DNA from 2 places in the Streptomyces sp. NBC_00045 genome. Region 1 is predicted to be linked to the other one. Evidence: predicted binding sites of a transcription regulator. Region 1 holds the regulator's gene; the other holds the start of a gene.

Region 1 (10,346 bases):
ACACGGGGGCGGTCATGACGTACTCCTCTTCTGCATTTCCTTCAACGCGCTGCGGGCCTCGGCCAGTTCGGCCGCCAGCACCTCCATCAGCTCCCCCGCGGGCAGCGCCCGGGCCAGCCGGTGGCCCTGGCCCGCCCACAGGGCCATGCCCTGCGGGTCCCCGGCCGCGGCCGCGGCTTTGCGCAGCCCGGCGGTCATGTGGTGGATCTGCGGGTACGCGGCCGGGGCGTACGGCCCGTGCTCCCGCATGAACCGGTTCACCAGGCCCCGGGCCGGTCGTCCCGAGAACGCCCTGGTCAGCTCGGTGTGGGGGAACAGGGGGTCCGTCAGCGCCTTCTTGTGCAGCGGGTGCGCGCCCGATTCGGGACAGGCCAGGAACGCGGTGCCGAGCTGCGCCGCCTCCGCGCCCGCCGCCAGCAGCGCCGCGATCTGCGAGCCCCGCATCAGACCGCCCGCCGCGATGATCGGGAGGGCCACGGCCTCCCGTACCTGCGCGACGAGCGCGAGCAGGCCCACGCCCGCCGTGCCGTCCGCCTGCGGGTCGTCGCGGTGGGTGCCCTGGTGGCCGCCCGCCTCCACGCCCTGGACGCAGACGGCGTCGGCGCCCGCGGCCTGGGCGGCGCGCGCCTCCTCGACCGAGGTGACGGTGACGACGGAGTACGTGCCCGCCTTGCGCAGGGCGGCGAGGACGGCGGGCACGGGAACGCCGAAGGTGAACGAGACCACGGGAACCGGGTCTTCGAGGAGGATCGCGAGCTTGGCGTCGTAGCCGTCGTCGCTGGTGCCGATGATGTCCTCGTCGGCCAGGGACACGTCGTACCAGCCGGCCTCGCCGGCCAGCTGCCCGCGGTACGCCTCCACGGCGGCCGGGTCCACGTAGCCGGTCTGCGGCATGAAGAGGTTCACGCCGAACGGGCGCCGGGTGAGCGCGCGCAGCCTCTTGATCTCCTGGTACATGCCGTCGGCGGTCTTGTAGCCGCCGGCCAGGAAGCCCAGTCCGCCCGCCTCGCACACGGCGGCGGCGAGCGGCGGACAGGAGGCGCCGCCCGCCATGGGAGCCTGCACGATCGGGTACGGGGAGAGACCGTTCGGTGCGGAGGACATGGACTGCATCGTGCCACGTCCCGCGCACCGGGCCGAATCACCGCATTCGCCTGGCATAGTCCGCTCCGCCGGAGGCGTCCGGATCAATGCGCCGAGCCCGGTCCGGGGCATCCCCGGACCGGGCTCGTACATGCGCTCGCGGGCCGGTCAGCGGCCGTTGAAGGCGTCCTTCAGGCGGCTGAACAGGCCCTGCTGACCCGGCGCGAACTGGCCCATGGGCCGCTCCTCGCCGCGCAGCTTGGCGAGCTGGCGCAGCAGCTCCTCCTGCTGGGCGTCCAGCTTGGTCGGCGTGGTGACCTCGACGTGGACGATCAGATCGCCGCGGCCGCCGCCGCGCAGGTGCGTGACGCCGCGCCCGTGCAGCGGGATGGCCTGGCCCGACCCGGTGCCGGGACGGATGTCGATCTCCTCCAATCCGTCCAGCGTCTCCAACGGGCATTTGGTGCCCAGGGCCGCTGCCGTCATGGGGATGGTCACCGTGCAGTGCAGGTCGTCCCCGCGCCGCTGGAAGGTCGGGTGCGACAGCTCGTGGATCTCCACGTACAGGTCGCCGGCGGGGCCGCCGCCGGGGCCGACCTCGCCCTCGCCCGCGAGTTGGATCCGGGTGCCGTTCTCGACACCGGCCGGGATCTTGACCGTGAGGCTGCGGCGGGAGCGGACCCGGCCGTCGCCCGCGCACTCGGGGCACGGGGTCGGGACCACGGTGCCGAAGCCCTGGCACTGGGGGCAGGGGCGCGAGGTCATGACCTGGCCCAGGAAGGACCGGGTGACCTGCGACACCTCACCGCGGCCACGGCACATGTCACACGTCTGCGCCGAGGTGCCGGGGGCGGCACCCTCGCCGGAGCAGGTGGTGCAGACGACGGCCGTGTCGACCTGGATGTCCTTGGTCGTGCCGAAGGCGGCCTCGTCCAGTTCCAGGTCGAGGCGGATCATGGCGTCCTGGCCGCGGCGGGTCCGCGAGCGCGGGCCGCGCTGCGAGGCCTGGCCGAAGAAGGCGTCCATGATGTCGGAGAAGTTGCCGAAGCCGCCCGCACCGAAGCCGCCCGCGCCGCCACCGCCGCCGGAGGAGGACAGCGGGTCGCCGCCGAGGTCGTAGACCTGCTTCTTCTGCGGGTCCGAGAGCACCTCGTACGCGGCGTTGATCTCCTTGAAGCGCTCCTGCGTCTTCGGATCCGGATTCACGTCCGGGTGGAGTTCGCGCGCGAGGCGGCGGAAGGCCTTCTTGATCTCGTCCTGCGATGCGTCGCGGCGCACGCCGAGAACGGCGTAGTAGTCCGTGGCCACTTACGACTCCGCCAGGATCTGTCCGACGTAACGTGCCACTGCGCGTACCGCTCCCATCGTTCCGGGGTAGTCCATGCGGGTCGGTCCGACCACGCCGAGTTTGGCGACAGTTTCGCCGCCCGAACCGTAGCCGACCGAGACGACGGACGTGGAGTTCAGTCCCTCGTAGGCATTCTCATGCCCGATCCGTACGGCCATCCCCGACTCGTTGGCCTCGCCCAGCAGCTTGAGGAGCACGACCTGCTCCTCCAGCGCTTCGAGCACCGGCCTGATCGTCAGGGGAAAATCATGTCCGAAGCGCGTGAGATTGGCGGTTCCGCCGATCATCAGCCGCTCCTCGGCCTCTTCGACCAGAGTCTCCAGCAGGGTCGCGAGCACGGTCGACACCGTGCTGCGGTCCTCCGGTTCGAACGACTCCGGCAGATCCTGCACGAGCTGCGGCACGTCGGTGAACCGGCGGCCGACGACCCGACTGTTGAGCCGCGCCCGAAGATCGGCGAGCGAGGTCTCGCCGAACGGCGTCTGGCAGTCGACGAGCCGCTGCTCGACCCGGCCCGTGTCGGTGATCAACACGAGCATGAGCCGGGCCGGAGCCAGCGACAGCAGCTCGACGTGCCGGACCGTGGACCGGGTCAGGCTCGGGTACTGGACGACGGCGACCTGTCGGGTGAGCTGCGCCAGCAGCCGCACCGTCCGGCCGACGACGTCGTCGAGGTCGACGGCGCCGTCGAGGAAGTTCTGGATGGCCCGGCGTTCGGGCGTCGACAGGGGTTTGACTCCCGCCAGCTTGTCGACGAACAGCCGGTAGCCCTTGTCCGTGGGGATCCGGCCGGCGCTGGTGTGGGGCTGGGCGATGTAGCCCTCCTCCTCCAGCACGGCCATGTCGTTGCGCACGGTGGCGGGCGAGACGCCGAGCCGGTGCCGCTCGGTGAGCGCCTTGGAGCCGACCGGCTCCTCCGTCCCGACGTAGTCCTGGACGATGGCGCGCAGCACCTCAAGTCTGCGTTCGCTGAGCATGGCGCACACCTCCAGCTGGTCGTCGGTGAATCGTCGTGGTCGGTTTCATCTGCTGCGTTGGCACTCCGGGCGTTCGAGTGCCAGAGATCCCCCGGCCAGTGTACGGCCGGGTAGTCAGCCCCTGGCAAGGGCGGCCCGCCAGGGTAGCGTCCCTGCATGGACGTGCATTGGGAAGAGGCGGGCTGGGAGCGGCTGACCGGGCGGACCGGGCGGCGGCGGCTTCCGGTGTGGGACTGCACCGTGGGACTGGTGGTGGGGGACGAATCGGTCCTCCTGATCGATCCGGGCTCGTGCGTGCGGGAGGGTGCGCAGCTGCGGGCCGAGGCGCAGCGACTGACGGGCCGGCGCGTGACGCATATCGCATTCACGCACGGGCATTTCGATCACGTACTGGGCGTGGCGGCGTTCTCCGGCGCCGAGGTCTTCGGGGCGGTCGGGCTCGACGCCGAACTGTCGACCGGCCGCGAGGAGCTGCGCGCCGGTGCGGTCCGCCAGGGGCTGGCGGAGGCCGAGGCCGCCGAAGCGGTGGACCTGCTGGTGGGGCCGAGGCATTCGGTGTCGGGCGAATGGACGCTGGAGCTGGGCGGGGTCCAGGTCCTGCTGGCGAACGTCGGCCCCGGGCACACCCGGCACGACCTGGCGGTGTTCGTCCCCGGAGAGCGCGAGGTGGTGTTCTGCGGGGACCTCGTCGAGGAGTCGGGCGAACCCCAGGCGGGCAGTGACGCCGTGCCGGCGCAGTGGCCGGCGGCCATGGGCCGGCTGCTGTCGCTGGGCGGCGACGACGCCCTGTACGTGCCGGGTCACGGAGCGGTGGTCTCCGCGGACTTCGTCCGTGCGCAACGCGACACACTGGCACGGCGGTTCGGCGTGTCGGACGCGTGAGCGCCGCCTCTCTCGTAGCGTCGGCCGGATGCGTGAGTACTCCCCCGACCTGACCCCGCAGTGGAAGCGCGCCAAGGCCGTCCCGCAGGTGCCGGCCGAGCCCGACCTGGTGGTCGAGGTGGCGGGTACGGACTTCTGCGGCGCGGTGGTGGCCTGCGAGGCGGGCACGGTGACCCTGGAGGACCGCTTCGGCAAGCGCCGGGTGTTCCCGCTGGAACCGCGGGGGTTCCTGCTGGAGGGCGCCGTGGTGACGCTGACCCGCCCCTCACGGGCCCCTCAGGCGCCCCTGCGCACCGCCTCGGGCTCCGTGGCGGTCCCGGGGGCGCGCGCCCGCGTGGCGCGCGCCGGGCGGATCTACGTCGAGGGCCGGCACGACGCCGAGCTGGTGGAGCGGGTCTGGGGCGACGACCTGCGGATCGAAGGCGTGGTGGTGGAGTACCTGGAGGGCATCGACGACCTCCCGGCCATCGTGGCGGAGTTCGACCCGGCCCCGGACGCCCGTCTGGGGATCCTGGTGGACCACCTGGTCCCGGGCTCGAAGGAGTCCCGCATCGCGGCTGCGGTGACCTCCCCGGACGTACTGGTCGTCGGCCACCCGTACGTGGACGTGTGGCAGGCGGTGAAGCCCTCCGCACTGGGCATCGGGGCGTGGCCGGTGGTGCCGCGGGGCCAGGACTGGAAGACGGGCGTCTGCCGGGCCCTGGGCTGGCCGGAGAACACCGGGGCGGCGTGGCAGCACATCCTGTCCCGCGTGGCGTCCTACAAGGACCTGGAGCCGACCCTGCTGGGCTCGGTGGAGCACCTGATCGACCACGTCACGGCTCCGGCCGACTAGCCCCGGCCGACGGGTCGGCCGGGGCGGCCGGTCGACCCGGCTCGTCGAGCCGTCGGCTAGTCGACCAGGTCGCGGACCACCGCGTCGGCCAGGAGCCGCCCCCGCAGGGTCAGCACGGCCCGGCCGCCCTCGTACGGCCCCGGCTCCAGGAGCCCGTCCGCGAGGGCCTTGCGGGACGCCGTGAGCCCGGCCGGGGCCAGCAGGGACAGCGGGGCCCCGTCGACCAGCCGGAGCTCCAGCAGGATCCGCTCCACCCGCCGGTCCTCCGCGGACAGCAGCTCGCGCCCCGCGCCCGGGGAACGGCCCTCGGCCAGGGCGGCGGCGTAGGCCCCGGGGTGCTTCACGTTCCACCACCGCACTCCGCCGACGTGCGAGTGCGCGCCGGGCCCCGCGCCCCACCAGTCGGCGCCGCGCCAGTACAGCTCGTTGTGCAGGCAGCGGCCCGCCTCCGTGGTGGCCCAGTTGGAGACCTCGTACCAGGAGTAGCCGGCCTCGGCCATCACCGAGTCCGCGATCAGGTACCGGTCCGCGTGCACGTCGTCGTCGGTCATCGGGACCTCGCCCCGCCGGATCCGGCGCGCCAGCTGGGTGCCCTCCTCGACGATCAGCGCGTACGCGCTGATGTGGTCGGGCCCGGCCCCCAGCGCGGCCGTCAGCGACGCCCGCCAGTCCTCGTCCGACTCCCCCGGCGTCCCGTAGATCAGGTCCAGGTTGACGTGTTCGAAGCCCGCCGCCCGCGCCTCCGCGACGCACGCCTCGGGCCGGCCCGGTGTGTGCGTGCGGTCGAGCACCTTCAGGACGTGCTGCTTCGCGCTCTGCATGCCGAACGAGATCCGGTTGAAGCCGCCCGCCCGCAGCTCCGCCAGGTACTGCGGGTTCGCCGACTCCGGATTGGCCTCCGTGGTGACCTCGGCGTCCTCGGCCAGGCCGAATTCGTCGCGGATCGCCGCGAGCATCCGTACGAGGTCGGCGGCCGGCAGCAGCGTCGGCGTGCCGCCGCCCACGAACACCGTGCGGACGGCCCGCGGGTCGTCCCCGAGCACCTTGCGGGCGAGGCGGACCTCGTCGATCAGGGTGTCGGCGTAGTTCTCCCGGGAGGCGAGCACGCCGCCGGTGCCGCGCAGCTCGGTCGCGGTGTACGTGTTGAAGTCGCAGTACCCGCACCGCGTGGCGCAGTACGGGACGTGCAGGTAGAACCCGAGCGGCCGGTCCCCGGCACCCGCCAGGGCATGCGACGGCAGCGAGCCGTCTTCGGGCATGGGGTCACCGTCGGGCAGTGCGGAAGGCATGCCCCCATTGTCCCGCACCCGCCGCCGGGCCGGTCCCCGCGCACCGGCGGGGCGGTTCCCGCCGCACGGCCCCGCGGGGCGGCCTGCTGCCCCGCCCCGCAGGGCCCGGCGCGGACGCTACGCCTCGCGCGACCCCTCGTACATCTCGTCGATGAGGTGCTTGAACTCACGCTCGACGGCCGGCCGCTTCAGCTTGAGGCTGGGCGTGAGGTCGCCGTGCTCCACGTCGAGGTCGCGCGGCAGGATCCGGAACTTCTTGATCGTCTGCCAGCGCTGGAGGCCCTCGTTCAGGGTCTGGACGTACGTCTCGATCAGCCGGTTCGTCTCCGCCGCGGCCAGCACCTCGGCGTACGTCTTGCCCTCCAGCCCGTTCTCGGCGGCCCAGCCCAGGATGGACGGCTCGTCCAGGGCGACCAGGGCGGCGCAGAAGTTCCGGTCGGCGCCGTGCACCACGATGCTCGACACGTACGGGCAGATCGCCTTGAAGCGGCCCTCGATCTCGGCCGGGGCGACGTACTTGCCGTTCGAGGTCTTGATCAGGTCCTTCTTGCGGTCCGTGATGCGCAGGTAGCCGTCGGGCGAGAGCTCGCCGATGTCGCCGGTGTGCAGCCAGCCGTCCTCCTCCAGCACCTCGGAGGTCTTCTCGGGCTGCAGGTGGTAGCCCTGCATGATGCCGGGGCCGCGCAGCAGGATCTCGCCGTCGTCGGCGATGCGGACCTCGGTGCCGGGGAGCGGCTTGCCGACGGTGCCGGTGCGGTAGGCCTCGCCGGGGTTGACGAAGGAGGCCGCGCTGGACTCGGTGAGGCCGTAGCCCTCAAGGATGTGGATGCCCGCGCCGGCGAAGAAGTAGCCGATCTCCGGGGCCAGGGCGGAGGCGCCGGACACGGCGGCGCGCAGTCGGCCGCCGAAGGCGTCGCGGAGCTTGGCGTAGACGAGCGCATCGGCGATCTTGTGCTTGGTGGCGAGGCCGAAGGGGGCCGTGGCCTGGCCGGTGCGCCGGTAGTTGTCCTGGGTGACCTTGGCGTACTCGCGGGCCACTCCGACCGACCACTGGAAGATCTTGTACTTGGCGCCGCCGCCCGCGCGGGCCTTGGCCGCGACCCCGTTGTAGACCTTCTCGAAGATCCGGGGCACGGCGGCCATGTACGTGGGCTGGACGACCGGCAGGTTCTCGATGATCTTGTCGATCCGGCCGTCGACGGCGGTGACGTGCCCGACCTCGATCTGGCCGGAGGTCAGGACCTTGCCGAAGACGTGCGCGAGCGGCAGCCACAGGTACTGGACGTCGTCGCTGGAGATCATCCCGGTGGCAACGGTGGCCTTGGCCATGTACGACCAGTTGTCGTGCGGCAGCCGCACGCCCTTGGGACGGCCGGTGGTGCCCGAGGTGTAGATCAGCGTGGCGAGCTGGTCGGGGGTGATCGCCCCGATCCGCTCCTTGATCGCCTCGGGGTGCTTGGCGAGGTACTCCTTGCCGCGCGCCTCCAGGTCGGCGAGGGAGAGCACCCAGCCCTCCGGGTCGCCCTCGGCCTGCACCGCGTCGGCGGCCTCCAGGACCACGACGTGGGCGAGCTCGGGCAGGTCGGCGCGGCACTCACGGGCCTTGGCCAGCTGGGACGCGTCCTCGGCGATCAACACGCGGCTGGCCGAGTCGGAGAGGATGAACGCCGACTCCTCGGCGTTGGTGCTCGGGTAGATCGTGGTCACGGCTCCACCGGCGCACATGACGCCCAGGTCGGAGAGGATCCACTCGACGCGAGTGTTGGAGGCGAGCGCGACCCGCTGCTCCGGTTGCAGGCCGAGGTCGAGCAGACCGGCGGCGATGCCGAAGACCCGCTCGGCCGCCTGGCCCCAGCTCAGCGACTTCCAGTCGTCGGGGCCGCTGCCGCCGGCCGCGGGCACCGGGAACCGGTACGCCTCGGCGTGGGGCGTGGCGGCGACACGCTCAAGGAAGAGTGCCGCCACGGTGGGCGGGCGGTTCTCGATCAAGGTCTGTGTGTCGCTCACGGACGTCCTCCGGACCACGCGGCAGGGCCTGTCATCCAAGGCGGTGAATGACGGCTTCCAACAGGGCTTGCAACCAGCGCTTGTAACTGGCGAGTAACCAACGGGCAGTGATCAGACTAGGGGCCCTCCGGCTGGCGCGTAAGGGCCCTTGAGACGCCGATTCATAACGAAACAGGCCCCCGCGCGACTGCGCGGAGGCCTGTTTCACATGCGGCACAAGGCCCGTCGGGGCCTGCGGCTACTTCTTCTTGCCACCGGACTCGTCGCTGGAGAGGACGGCGATGAAGGCCTCCTGGGGCACCTCCACCGAGCCGACCATCTTCATGCGCTTCTTGCCTTCCTTCTGCTTCTCCAGCAGCTTCCGCTTACGGGAGATGTCACCGCCGTAGCACTTGGCGAGGACGTCCTTGCGGATGGCGCGGATGGTCTCGCGGGCGATGACGCGCGAGCCGACGGCCGCCTGGATCGGCACCTCGAAGGCCTGCCGCGGGATGAGCTCGCGCAGCTTGGCGACGAGCCGCACGCCGTACGCGTACGCGGCGTCCTTGTGGGTCACGGCGGAGAAGGCGTCGACCTTGTCGCCGTGGAGCAGGATGTCGACCTTGACGAGGCTGCCCGACTGCTCGCCGGTGGGCTCGTAGTCGAGGGACGCGTAACCGCGCGTCTTGGACTTCAGCTGATCGAAGAAGTCGAAGACGATCTCTGCGAGGGGGAGGGTGTAGCGGATCTCGACCCGGTCCTCGGAGAGGTAGTCCATGCCGAGCAGCGTGCCGCGGCGGGTCTGGCAGAGCTCCATGATCGCGCCGATGAACTCGGTGGGCGCGAGCACGGTGGCCCGGACGACCGGCTCGAACACGTCCGAGATCTTGCCCTCGGGGAACTCGCTCGGGTTGGTGACCGTGACTTCCTTGCCGTCCTCCAGGACGACGCGGTAGACCACGTTCGGCGCGGTGGCGATCAGGTCGAGGCCGAACTCGCGCTCCAGGCGCTCGCGGACCACGTCCAGGTGCAGCAGGCCGAGGAAGCCGACGCGGAAGCCGAAGCCCAGTGCGGCCGAGGTCTCCGGCTCGTAGACCAGCGCGGCGTCGTTGAGCTGGAGCTTGTCCAGGGCCTCGCGCAGGTCCGGGTACTCGGAGCCGTCGAGCGGGTAGAGGCCCGAGAAGACCATCGGCTTCGGGTCCTTGTAGCCGCCGAGGGCCTCGGTCGCGCCGTTGTGCAGGCTGGTGATCGTGTCACCGACCTTGGACTGACGGACGTCCTTCACGCCGGTGATGATGTAGCCCACCTCACCGACGCCGATGCCGTCGGCCGGGGTCATCTCCGGGGAGGAGACGCCGATCTCCAGCAGCTCGTGCGTGGCGCCCGTGGACATCATCCGGATGCGCTCGCGCTTGTTGAGCTGGCCGTCGACCACACGGACGTACGTGACGACGCCGCGGTACGAGTCGTAGACCGAGTCGAAGATCATCGCGCGGGCGGGGGCGGCCTTGACGCCGACCGGGGCCGGAACGGTCGCGACGACCTTGTCGAGCAGGGCGTCCACGCCGAGGCCGGTCTTCGCGGAGACCCGCAGGACGTCCTCGGGCTGGCAGCCGACCAGGTTCGCGAGCTCCTCGGCGAACTTCTCCGGCTGGGCGGCCGGCAGGTCGATCTTGTTCAGGACCGGGACGATCGCGAGGTCGTTCTCCATCGCCAGGTACAGGTTGGCGAGGGTCTGGGCCTCGATGCCCTGGGCGGCGTCCACCAGGAGGACCGTGCCCTCACAGGCGGCGAGGGAACGCGAGACCTCGTACGTGAAGTCGACGTGCCCGGGGGTGTCGATCATGTTGAGGATGTGCGTCTTGCCCACGCCCTCGCCCACGGTGGGCGCCCAGGGCAGCCGGACCGCCTGGGACTTGATCGTGATGCCGCGCTCACGCTCGATG
Region 2 (10,346 bases), 870 kb from region 1:
GCCAACCGGGCGGCGGAGGCGGCTGCGGCCGCCACGCCTTCAGCCCGAACGCCTCGTGGACGAGGGCCGTCGCCTCGTCCGCCGTCTCGGCCGTCTCCCGCACCCGCCGCTTCCCGTCGTCGCCGACCGCGGTCCACAGCCCACTGGCCTCGTGCAGTTCCACCCGCACTTGGAGCGGCATCCCGCTCCTCCTCCACCCGGGCCCGGCCAGGCCCTTCTCCAGCCAGCACAGCTTCCAGGCCAGCTCGAACTCCCAGGCCCGTGCCGCCGCGAGGCACCCTTCCAGGGCGGCCTCGCTCACGCGGGGCGGGCCCGCTCGTGCAGGACGACGGCCAACCGGAGTGCGGTGGTGAGGTTGCACCGCCCGAGGTCGATCAACGGCAGCCCGTACGTCCCCGCCGCCGAGACCCCGTCCACGTCCAGCGAGGGGAGCGTGACCCCGACCCCGGCGAGGGACTCCCTCAGCTGCCGCACGGCCTCCTCCGCCGCCTGCATCCGCTCCTTGGCCGTGAGCACCATGACATGTCACCTTTCTACCCTGAGTATTCAGCTCCTCCACACAGCGTGGCGACACCGCCGCTAGCCTTTCAAGTGGGTCACCGCAGCAACCGCACCTGTTGCACCGGGAGTTGTCATGCCAGGAAAACCCCTCGATCCCGCCTCACCCCGCGCCCTCCTCGGAGCCGAACTCCGCGTGGCCCGCGAACGCGCCGCCATGAGCCAGGCCGCACTGGGCGAGAAGCTGTTCGTGAGCGGCTCGTACGTCGGCCAGATGGAGGCGGGCACCCGCCGGATCACCCTCGAACTCGCCAAGGCGATAGACGAGATCCTGGGTATGGGCGGCTTCTTCACCCGCAACGCCGGGAAGCAGGGCAAGTCCAAGTACCCCGACCACTTCGTGGAAGCCGCCGAGGCCGAGGCGGAGGCCCTGGCCATCAGGGAGTACGCGCCCCTGGTCATCCCGGGCTTGCTCCAGCGGGAGGCCTACGCACGGGAGATCTTCCGCGCATACCAGCCGACCGCGCCGGAAGCCGTCATCGACGAACTGACCGAGGCCCGACTGGGCCGAGCCCGGCTCCTCACCGACCCATCAACACCCTTGTTGTGGTGCGTGCTCGACGAGGCGGTGCTCCGGCGGGTCGTCGGCGGCCGGGAGGTGATGGCCGACGCCCTGCGTCATCTTGTAACTCTGGGCCGAGCGCGCCGCATCATCACCCAGGTGATTCCGTTCGGTGTAGGCGCCCACGCGGGCCTGCACGGCTCCCTCAAGCTGATGTCCTTTGTGGACGCACCTCCGCTCGCCTACGTCGAAGGTATCGGAATGGGTCAACTGCTGGACGATCCGGCAACAGTTGGCCGCCACGCGCTGACCTACGATCTCCTCATGGCCTGTGCTCTGTCACCTGCCCAATCACTGGCCATGATCGAGTCCGCGGCGGAGGATTACGCACATGACCAGCATGCTTGAGTACGACCTGTCGACGGCCACCTGGCACAAGTCCAGCTATAGCGGCGGCGACGGCGGCAACTGCCTGGAGATGGCCACCTGGCGCAAGTCCACCCACAGCGGCGGTGACGGCGGCGACTGCGTCGAGGTCTGTGACGCGCACAGCGACCTCGTCCCCGTCCGGGACTCCAAGGTCCCGGACGGGCCCCACCTGGTCTTCGGCGCGGCCGCCTGGGGGGCCTTCGTCACCGCCCTCTGATGCGGGTCACCAGCCGAAGGCCGGGCGCACGTCGAAGATCGGCGGGAGGCGTCCGCCCGCGTCGAGGTTGACGAACGTCCTGCCGTAGAGGGCGAAGGACGTGCCCAGCGGGAGGTCGCGCAGGACCGTCGACTCCCCGCCGGGCTTGCCCGTGCCGGGGTCGAGGTGCCAGAGGTGGGTGTACGCGCCCTGCGTGACCACGGCGATCCGGTCGTTGCGGCCGACGGCCACGGCGCGGACCTGCCAGTCGCCCTCGAAGGCCCGCGTCCACAGCCGGCGGCCGTCCTTCAGCGAGTAGGCCGCCAGCAGCTCCCGCTTCTCCCGCTCGGGGACCGCCGCGTACAGGACGTCGCCGACGACCAGCCGGGCCGTGTCCGGGCCCAGGTGGAACGGCGGCTCCGGGTCGGTGCGCGGTCGGCCCGTCTCGTCGAACAGCAGCAGGCGCCCGTCCGCGACGGCGGCCGCCGGGGAAGCCGACACGATGCCCGGGGCCCCGTAACCGTCGGGAAGCAGGGCCTGCCAGGAGCGGGATCCGGTGCGGGCGTCCAGGGCGGACAGCTCGCTGCCCCCTTCGGTCCGCGCCAGGAACAGGACCCGGTCGGGTCCGGCCGCGACCTGCGAGACGACGGCGCCCGCGGGCAGTGGGAAGCGCCAGAGCTCCGCGCCCGTGTCCAGGTCGTGGGCGAGCACGGCGTCCGTCGTCGCGGCCACGGCGAGGTTGCCGCCCGCGGACGGCTTGCCCACGAGCTTCGGGATGTCCTTCGTCCAGCGCTTCTCGCCGGACTCCGTGCGCACCGCCACCAGGCTGTTGCCGCACTCGCTCTCCGCCGTGGTCAGGGTGACGAGGCCGGTCCCGGACGGCGCGTCGTCGCTCATCGCGCACACCGCGCCGCCGTCCGGGGCGCGGAATCCGCCGCCGTGGCGGCCCTCCCCGTTGTAGGCCGTGACGCCGTCCGCGCGGACCCGTATCACGGCCCCCGAGCTGTGCTCGAACGCCCAGGAGCCGAGCGGCTTCTCCAGGGCCCCGCCGTCCGGGACCTGGTAGCCGAAGAGGTCCATCTGCGGGCCGCGCATCCACGAGAAGCCGAGCCAGCCGGGCCCCAGCGCGACGAGGGCGAGTGCGACGGCCGCCGCCCGGCCGAGCGCCGAGCGGTGCCGGCGGCCCCGTACGACGTACCACCACAGGACGGCTGCTGCCAGCGCGCCGACCACCGTGGACGCTGCCAGGATGCCGAAACCGCGCGGAGGGCTGCCCGTGCCGTACGCGTCGGACGGGGTGTCGTCCGCCAACTTCGCGCACAGGACCGCGTACAGCACCACGACGGTGGTGAGCGCGCAGGCCGCCGTGACCGCGGTGTAGTGCCGGAGCCGCTCCGCGAGCGGCGGTCTCTGATCCATGATCCCCCCGGCTACAGGCTAGCCCGCGACGCCGGCGGGCAATCCCTTCCCGGCGTACGGACGTACGTGATGCACAGGCGTTCCGCGAAAGGAGGAACGATCATGAACCCGGTCACGAACCCCGTGAAACGGGCGGCCCTCGCGCTGGCCTCCGCCGCTCTACTCACCGGCGCGGCGGGTATCGCCGCTGCCCCCGCCTTCGCCGGCCAACCGGGCGCGTCCTGCGAGGGGCTGGCGGACTCCGCCCGCCCCGGCCACTCCGCGAGCGCCCGCGGCTCCGCCTTCAACGAGGACGGCATCGCCGGCACCCACTACGCGGGCGAACAGCCGCAGAACTCCAACAACGCCCGCTCGGTATCCCAGTACGACGTGGCCTGCCTCAACAACGCGTCGCACTGACCCGACAGCCGTCGCCCGGCGGTACTAGCGCCGGGCGGCCTCGATGAAGGAGCGGATGAGGTCGCGGGACTTCACCCCCCGGGCGCTCTCCACCCCGCTGGACACGTCCACGCCCCAGGCGCCGGTGGTTTCCACGGCCTCCCGGACGTTGCCCGGGGTGAGCCCGCCGGCCAGCAGCCAGTGGCCCTCGGGGGCTGCGAACTCGTCCGACCCCCAGTTCCACGGCTTGCCGGAGCCGGGGTCCGGCGCGTCGATCAGCAGCAGGTCCTCCCCGTACTCCCCGCAGCGCCCGACGTGCTGGGCGGTGGCCCGCAGCAGGGTCCGGCCTTCGGCGCGCAGCGCCTCGTAGTACTCCGGGCCCTCGTCGCCGTGCAGCTGCACTCCCCGTACGCCGCTCTCCTCGGTCAGCCGCCGCACCTCGTCGACCGGCTGCCCCCGGAACACCCCGACGGTGAGGACCCCGGCCGGGACCCGGGCGGCGAGCTCCCGCGCCGTGGCGGCGTCGACGGTTCGGGGGCTCCCCGGCGCGAAGACGAACCCGACGGCGTCGGCCCCGGCGGCCACGGCCGTGTCGACGTCGTGCGCGGTCTTCAGGCCGCAGATCTTGACGAAGAGATCGCTCATACCTCCAGTCAACCAAAGGCACCCGATCGGCGGTGATCCGTCTCGGGGACCGGGCGGGTCCGCCCGCCCGCCACCAGCCTGGAACGAGCATCACAGCCAGTGCGCAGCACGCCACGCGGAAGGCGACGGTGACGATCATGACCGAGCGGGCCACACCGATGGAACACGCGGCGCCGCCGGCGTTCGAGACGCTCCTGCGCACCGTTGCGGAGATGGACACGCCAGACGGCTTCAAGGCCGAGCTCATCCGGGGGAAGATCATCGTCTCGCCGTGGTCCAAGCTGCGCTACGTGCGCCCCATGCGGGCACTTCGCCGTCAGTTGGAGGCGCACTCCCCGGACGGCCACATCGTCGACACCACGCCGGTCCTCTTCCGGTTCCCGGCGGCGGCTCGCGCCCATGGCCCTGATCTCTATGTGGCGGACGAAGCCGCGTTCGAAGAGGAGGGCCGCCACGCCGACGGGGCCGCGCTCTCCCTGGTGGCCGAGTTCACCTCTGTGTCCACGAAGGACGTGGACTGGCGCGAGAAGCTGGACGTCTACGGACAGCTCGTCCCTATCTACCTCGTCATCGACGTGCAGGCGTCCGAGATCACCTGCTTCTCGGACCACTCCCCACACGGGTACCAGTTCCGCAAGACGGTGCCCTTCGGTGCGGCCCTGCCCGTCCCGGACCCGTTCGGCTTCGACGTCGACAGTTCGGGCTTCTAGGACACCCACAAACGACCGAGGGCGGCACCCCCGTACGGGAGTACCGCCCTCGGTCGAGAACAGCCGATCAGCGCGGGGCCGATCAGAAGTCCATGTCACCGCCCGGCATGCCGCCCGGCGCGCCCGCGCCGGCCTTCTCCGGCTTGTCGGCGATGACGGCCTCGGTCGTCAGGAACAGCGCGGCGATGGACGCGGCGTTCTGCAGAGCGGAGCGCGTGACCTTCGCCGGGTCGATGATGCCCTCGGCGATCATGTCCACGTACTCGCCGGTCGCGGCGTTCAGGCCCCAGCCGACGGTCAGGTTGCGGACCTTCTCCACGACGACGCCACCCTCAAGACCACCGTTGACGGCGATCTGCTTGAGCGGAGCCTCCAGGGCGAGCTTCACGGCGTTGGCGCCGGTCGCCTCGTCACCCGACAGGTCGAGCTTCTCGAAGACCGCGGAGGCCTGGAGCAGGGCCACGCCACCACCGGCGACGATGCCCTCCTCGACGGCAGCCTTCGCGTTGCGGACGGCGTCCTCGATGCGGTGCTTGCGCTCCTTGAGCTCCACCTCGGTCGCGGCACCGGCCTTGATGACGGCCACGCCGCCGGCCAGCTTCGCGAGGCGCTCCTGGAGCTTCTCGCGGTCGTAGTCCGAGTCGGAGTTCTCGATCTCGGCACGGATCTGGTTGACGCGACCCTGGACCTGGTCGCTGTCACCGGCGCCGTCGACGATCGTGGTCTCGTCCTTGGAGATGACGACCTTGCGGGCGCGGCCGAGCAGGTCGAGGCCCGCGTTCTCCAGCTTGAGGCCGACCTCCTCGGAGATGACCGTGCCGCCCGTGAGGATGGCGATGTCACCGAGCATGGCCTTGCGGCGGTCGCCGAAGCCCGGGGCCTTGACGGCCACGGACTTGAAGGTGCCGCGGATCTTGTTGACGACCAGGGTCGACAGGGCCTCGCCCTCGACGTCCTCGGCGATGATCAGCAGCGGCTTGCCGGACTGCATGACCTTCTCAAGCAGCGGAAGGAGGTCCTTCACGTTGCCGATCTTGGAGTTGACGATGAGGATGTACGGGTCGTCCAGGGACGCCTCCATACGCTCCATGTCGGTGGCGAAGTACGCCGAGATGTAGCCCTTGTCGAAGCGCATGCCCTCGGTGAGCTCCAGCTCCAGACCGAAGGTCTGGGACTCCTCGACGGTGATGACGCCTTCCTTGCCGACCTTGTCCATGGCCTCGGCGATGAGCTCGCCGATCTGGGTGTCAGCGGCGGAGATGGAGGCCGTAGAAGCGATCTGCTCCTTGGTCTCGACATCCTTCGCCTGCTCCAGCAGGGCGCCGGAGACGGCCTCGACGGCCTTCTCGATGCCACGCTTGAGGGCCATCGGGTTGGCGCCGGCGGCCACGTTGCGCAGGCCCTCGCGTACGAGCGCCTGGGCGAGCACGGTGGCGGTGGTCGTACCGTCGCCGGCGACGTCGTCCGTCTTCTTGGCGACTTCCTTGACCAGCTCGGCGCCGATCTTCTCGTACGGGTCCTCGAGCTCGATCTCCTTGGCGATGGAAACACCATCGTTGGTGATCGTGGGGGCGCCCCACTTCTTCTCAAGGACGACGTTGCGACCCTTGGGGCCAAGGGTGACCTTGACGGCGTCGGCGAGCTGGTTCATACCGCGCTCAAGGCCGCGCCGGGCCTCCTCGTCGAACGCAATGATCTTGGCCATCTGAAGTGGTCCTCCAGGACTGGGGTTCCCCCTGCGCCGCCGGCGTGGGGGGAGGGTTGGATTGCTCCGGACCGCGCCCGCGCCCGCGACGGACGGCCTGCGTGCCCGGCGGTTCCTTCCCGCCGGACCCTGCGGGCCTCACCGACCCGGTCCTGTGTAGTAGCACTCTCAGCACGAGAGTGCTAACGCCAATGATTAGCACTCGACCCCCTTGAGTGCAAGCGGCTTCCACGAAGCCCGGCCCGGCGCGGTGCGGGCAGCACGAAGGGCCCGCATCCCTCCTCAAGGATGCGGACCCTTCGTGCGTATGCGTCGGTGGTCGATCGCGCCGGGACTAGACGGCGAGCTTGACCATGTCCGCCTGCGGACCCTTCTGGCCCTGCGAGATCTCGAACTCGACCCGCTGACCCTCTTCAAGGGTGCGGTACCCGTCCATCTGGATGGCGCTGTAGTGGACGAACACATCCGCACCACCGTCGACCGCGATGAAGCCGTAGCCCTTCTCCGCGTTGAACCACTTGACGGTGCCCTGAGCCATGCCTAACTCCCCTATTACTGGCCCTTGCGCGGGACCGCACTTCGCGGTCCCGGGTCAGAACTTGCGCCGGAACGCCTCGACCGGGGCTGAATGTATCTGCACCGCTGCTGTCTGCAACAGGTCAATCCGACGAGAAATCTGGACACGGGGATACATTGAAATAAAGTGAAAAGTTGGCATATTCCCGGGCAACTCGGACCCGGCATATCTCGCCAAAGCCCCATACCGCACTTGCACATTGACTCAATGTCAACCCTCACGCGACTCGCTCATATGCAGCGGGCAAGTCCAGCGGAGGGGACTTCCCCAACCTTACCGCGCCCAACCAAGCAGAATTACCCCCTCCGCTTTTACCGGAGGGGGTAATTCAGGGGTTGTTGCGTCAGCAGCCGCCCGCGACGGCGGGAATGATCGAGACACCGGCGCCGTCCGGCGTCACCGCGTCCAGACCGCCCTCGAAGCGCACGTCGTCGTCGTTGACGTAGACGTTCACGAACCGGCGCAGCTTGCCCTGGTCGTCCAGGACGCGCGCGGCGATGCCCGGGTGGTTCACCTCAAGGGAGGCGATGACCTCGGAGAGGGTCGCGCCCTCGGCCGTGACCTCGGCCTGGCCGCCGGTGTAGGTGCGCAGGATGGTGGGGATGCGGACGTTGACGCTCATGGCGCTACTGCCTTTCCGGGTACGAGGGGGATCGGGGATCAGGCCAGGCCGGCGGCGCGGAACGCGTCCAGGCTCGGGCGGATGGTGGCGGTCTGCCCGCTGTCCGCGGCCACCGCCTCCAGGGTCTTGAGGCCGTCACCGGTGTTCAGGACCACCGTGGTCAGCGCCGGGTCGAGCTGGCCGTTCTCGATGAGCTTCTTGGTCACGCCGACGGTCACGCCGCCCGCGGTCTCGGCGAAGATGCCCTCGGCCTGCGCGAGGATCTTGATGGCCTCGACGACCTGCTCGTCGGTGACGTCCTCGACGTAGCCGCCGGTGCGGCGGGCGATGTCCAGGACGTACGGGCCGTCGGCCGGGTTGCCGATGGCGAGCGACTTGGCGATGGTGTTCGGCTTCTGCGGGCGGACCACGTCGTGGCCGGCCTTGAAGGCGGTCGACACCGGGGAGCAGCCCTCGGCCTGGGCGCCGAAGATCTTGTACGGCTTGTCCTCGACCAGCCCGAGCTTGATCAGCTCCTGCAGACCCTTGTCGATCTTCGTCAGCTGCGAGCCGGACGCGATCGGGATCACGATCTGGTCGGGCAGCTGCCAGCCGAGCTGCTCGCAGATCTCGTAGGCGAGGGTCTTGGAACCCTCGCCGTAGTAGGGGCGCAGGTTGACGTTGACGAAGCCCCAGCCCTCGCCCAGCGGGTCGCCGATGAGCTCGGAGCAGAAGCGGTTGACGTCGTCGTAGTTGCCTTCGATGCCGACCAGGTCGCCGCCGTACACACCGGCCATGACGACCTTGCCCTGCTCCAGGTCGTGCGGGATGAACACGCAGGAGCGGAAGCCGGCCCGGGCGGCCGCGGCGCCGACGGCGCCGGCCAGGTTGCCGGTGGAGGAGCAGGACAGGGTGGTGAAGCCGAAGGCGCGGGCGGCCTCGACGGCGATGGCCACGACGCGGTCCTTGAAGGAGTGCGTCGGGTTGCCGGAGTCGTCCTTGACGTAGAGCTTCCCGGTGATGCCGAGCTCCTTGGCCAGGTTGGCCGCGTCCACGAGCTTGGTGAAGCCGGGGTTCAGGCTGGGCTTGGCGGCCACGTCAGCGGGGACGGGCAGCAGCGGGGCGTAGCGCCAGATGTTGTTCGGGCCGGCCTCGATCGCGGCGCGCAGGGCTTCGGGGTCGCCGGTGGGCAGGTCGTAGGCGACTTCCAGCGGACCGAAACACTCGACGCAGGCGAAGATGGGTCCGAGTTCGAAACGGGTACCGCACTCACGACACGAGAGGCCGGTGGCAGGTCCGAGATCGACAGAGGTGGCAACAGTCTGTGCAGCCATGATGGCGAGGCCCTTTCTCCTCATCTTCCCCATGGCGCACTTCGCCATGAGACGGAATTGGCACCTTCCCTAGCCGGGGACCTCGCTGCTGCAAGCAAGCGCGAGAACCGACTGGAGGGTTGCCGGGGCTTCAACGGGCCGTGTCCCTCTGCCCCTCTGGATGAGCGGTATGGCACCGGGTTCGCGCGCTCCATGGCGCGTCCGGGCGTTTGTGCGCGGGACCCCCGGCATGCGGTGGTCCTTCGCGTTGTTCAAGACTGTAACTGAAGGTCCGGGTGGTTGAGACAGCCGTCCGAACCGCGAGATGGATCACTTTTCGGCTGAAAATGCCGAGCGTCAACGATTACCGAGGAGTGCCGAACGTGCTGGAAGAGGTGGAGCGCTGGTTTGCGGACCGCTCCTGGTCCGCGGCCGACCGACCGCTCGACCAGCTGCTTTCCGCCAAACGGGCGGCAGGCGCCACGGTCAGCGTCGTCCTGCCCGCGCTCGACGAGGAAGAGACGGTCGGCGCCATCGTCGAGGTGATCCGGCGCGATCTGATCGACGGGCCGGCGGGGCCGCTCGTCGACGAACTCGTCGTGATCGACTCGGGCTCCACCGACCGGACCGCCGAAGTGGCCGCGAAGGCCGGCGCCCGGGTGGTGCACCGCGACGACATCCTGCCGCGGATCCCGGCCCTGCCCGGCAAGGGCGAGGTCTTGTGGCGCTCGCTGCTGGTGACCAGCGGCGACATCGTCTGCTTCGTGGACGCCGACCTGCGGGACTTCTCGTCCACGTTCGTGTCCGGGATCGTCGGCCCGCTGCTGACGGAGCCGGACGTCGAGTTCGTCAAGGCGATGTACGACCGCCCCTTCGGCGCCGACGCCGACGGGCCCGCCCCCGGCAAAGCCCCTGCCCAGGGGGGTCGGGTGACCGAGCTGGTCGCCCGGCCGCTGCTCAACCTCCACTGGCCGCAGCTGGCCGGGTTCGTCCAGCCGCTGGGCGGTGAGTACGCCGTGCGGCGCACCCTGCTGGAACGTTTGCCCTTCCCCGTCGGGTACGGCGTCGAGCTGGGCCTGCTGGTCGACGCGCTGCACACCGTCGGACTGGACGCGCTGGCCCAGGTGGACGTGGGCGTACGGCTCCACCGCCATCAGGACGGCCGGGCGCTGGGCCGCATGGCCGCGGCGATCTACCGGACGGCGCAGCTGCGGCTCTCGCGCGGGCACCTCGTACGCCCCGAGTTGACGCAGTTCGAGCGCGGGCCGAACGGGTTCGTGCCGCGGACGTACGCCGTGGACACCGAGGAGCGG

The links. Region 1 encodes HrcA, which represses chaperone genes, less so after heat shock. Its sites were predicted from a motif close to TTNGCACTCNGNNNNNCNGAGTGCNAA; they were not measured.
Region 2: groL (chaperonin GroEL) is a predicted target of HrcA. The motif match lies at 6,738-6,764, and genes of this name have one in related genera.

What each region holds. Positions count from the first base shown of each region.
Region 1 covers NZ_CP108271.1:2,864,257-2,874,602, forward strand. Annotated here, with positions in the region: gene OHA65_RS13480 (16S rRNA (uracil(1498)-N(3))-methyltransferase) at 1-16, opposite strand, end outside; gene OHA65_RS13485 (nitronate monooxygenase) at 13-1,104, opposite strand; gene dnaJ (molecular chaperone DnaJ) at 1,252-2,391, opposite strand; gene hrcA (heat-inducible transcriptional repressor HrcA) at 2,392-3,408, opposite strand; gene OHA65_RS13500 (MBL fold metallo-hydrolase) at 3,565-4,290, shown strand; gene OHA65_RS13505 (DUF3097 domain-containing protein) at 4,319-5,125, shown strand; gene hemW (radical SAM family heme chaperone HemW) at 5,182-6,414, opposite strand; gene OHA65_RS13515 (AMP-dependent synthetase/ligase) at 6,532-8,421, opposite strand; gene lepA (translation elongation factor 4) at 8,660-10,346, opposite strand, start outside.
Region 2 covers NZ_CP108271.1:3,729,385-3,739,730, forward strand. Annotated here, with positions in the region: gene OHA65_RS17300 (hypothetical protein) at 1-301, opposite strand, end outside; gene OHA65_RS17305 (hypothetical protein) at 298-519, opposite strand; gene OHA65_RS17310 (Scr1 family TA system antitoxin-like transcriptional regulator) at 635-1,468, shown strand; gene OHA65_RS17315 (DUF397 domain-containing protein) at 1,452-1,706, shown strand; gene OHA65_RS17320 (PQQ-binding-like beta-propeller repeat protein) at 1,713-3,104, opposite strand; gene OHA65_RS17325 (hypothetical protein) at 3,207-3,503, shown strand; gene OHA65_RS17330 (phosphoribosylanthranilate isomerase) at 3,528-4,127, opposite strand; gene OHA65_RS17335 (Uma2 family endonuclease) at 4,265-4,837, shown strand; gene groL (chaperonin GroEL) at 4,920-6,542, opposite strand; gene OHA65_RS17345 (cold-shock protein) at 6,877-7,080, opposite strand; gene OHA65_RS17350 (MoaD/ThiS family protein) at 7,463-7,741, opposite strand; gene thrC (threonine synthase) at 7,780-9,054, opposite strand; SAM riboswitch class I at 9,072-9,221, opposite strand; gene OHA65_RS17360 (glucosyl-3-phosphoglycerate synthase) at 9,417-10,346, shown strand, end outside.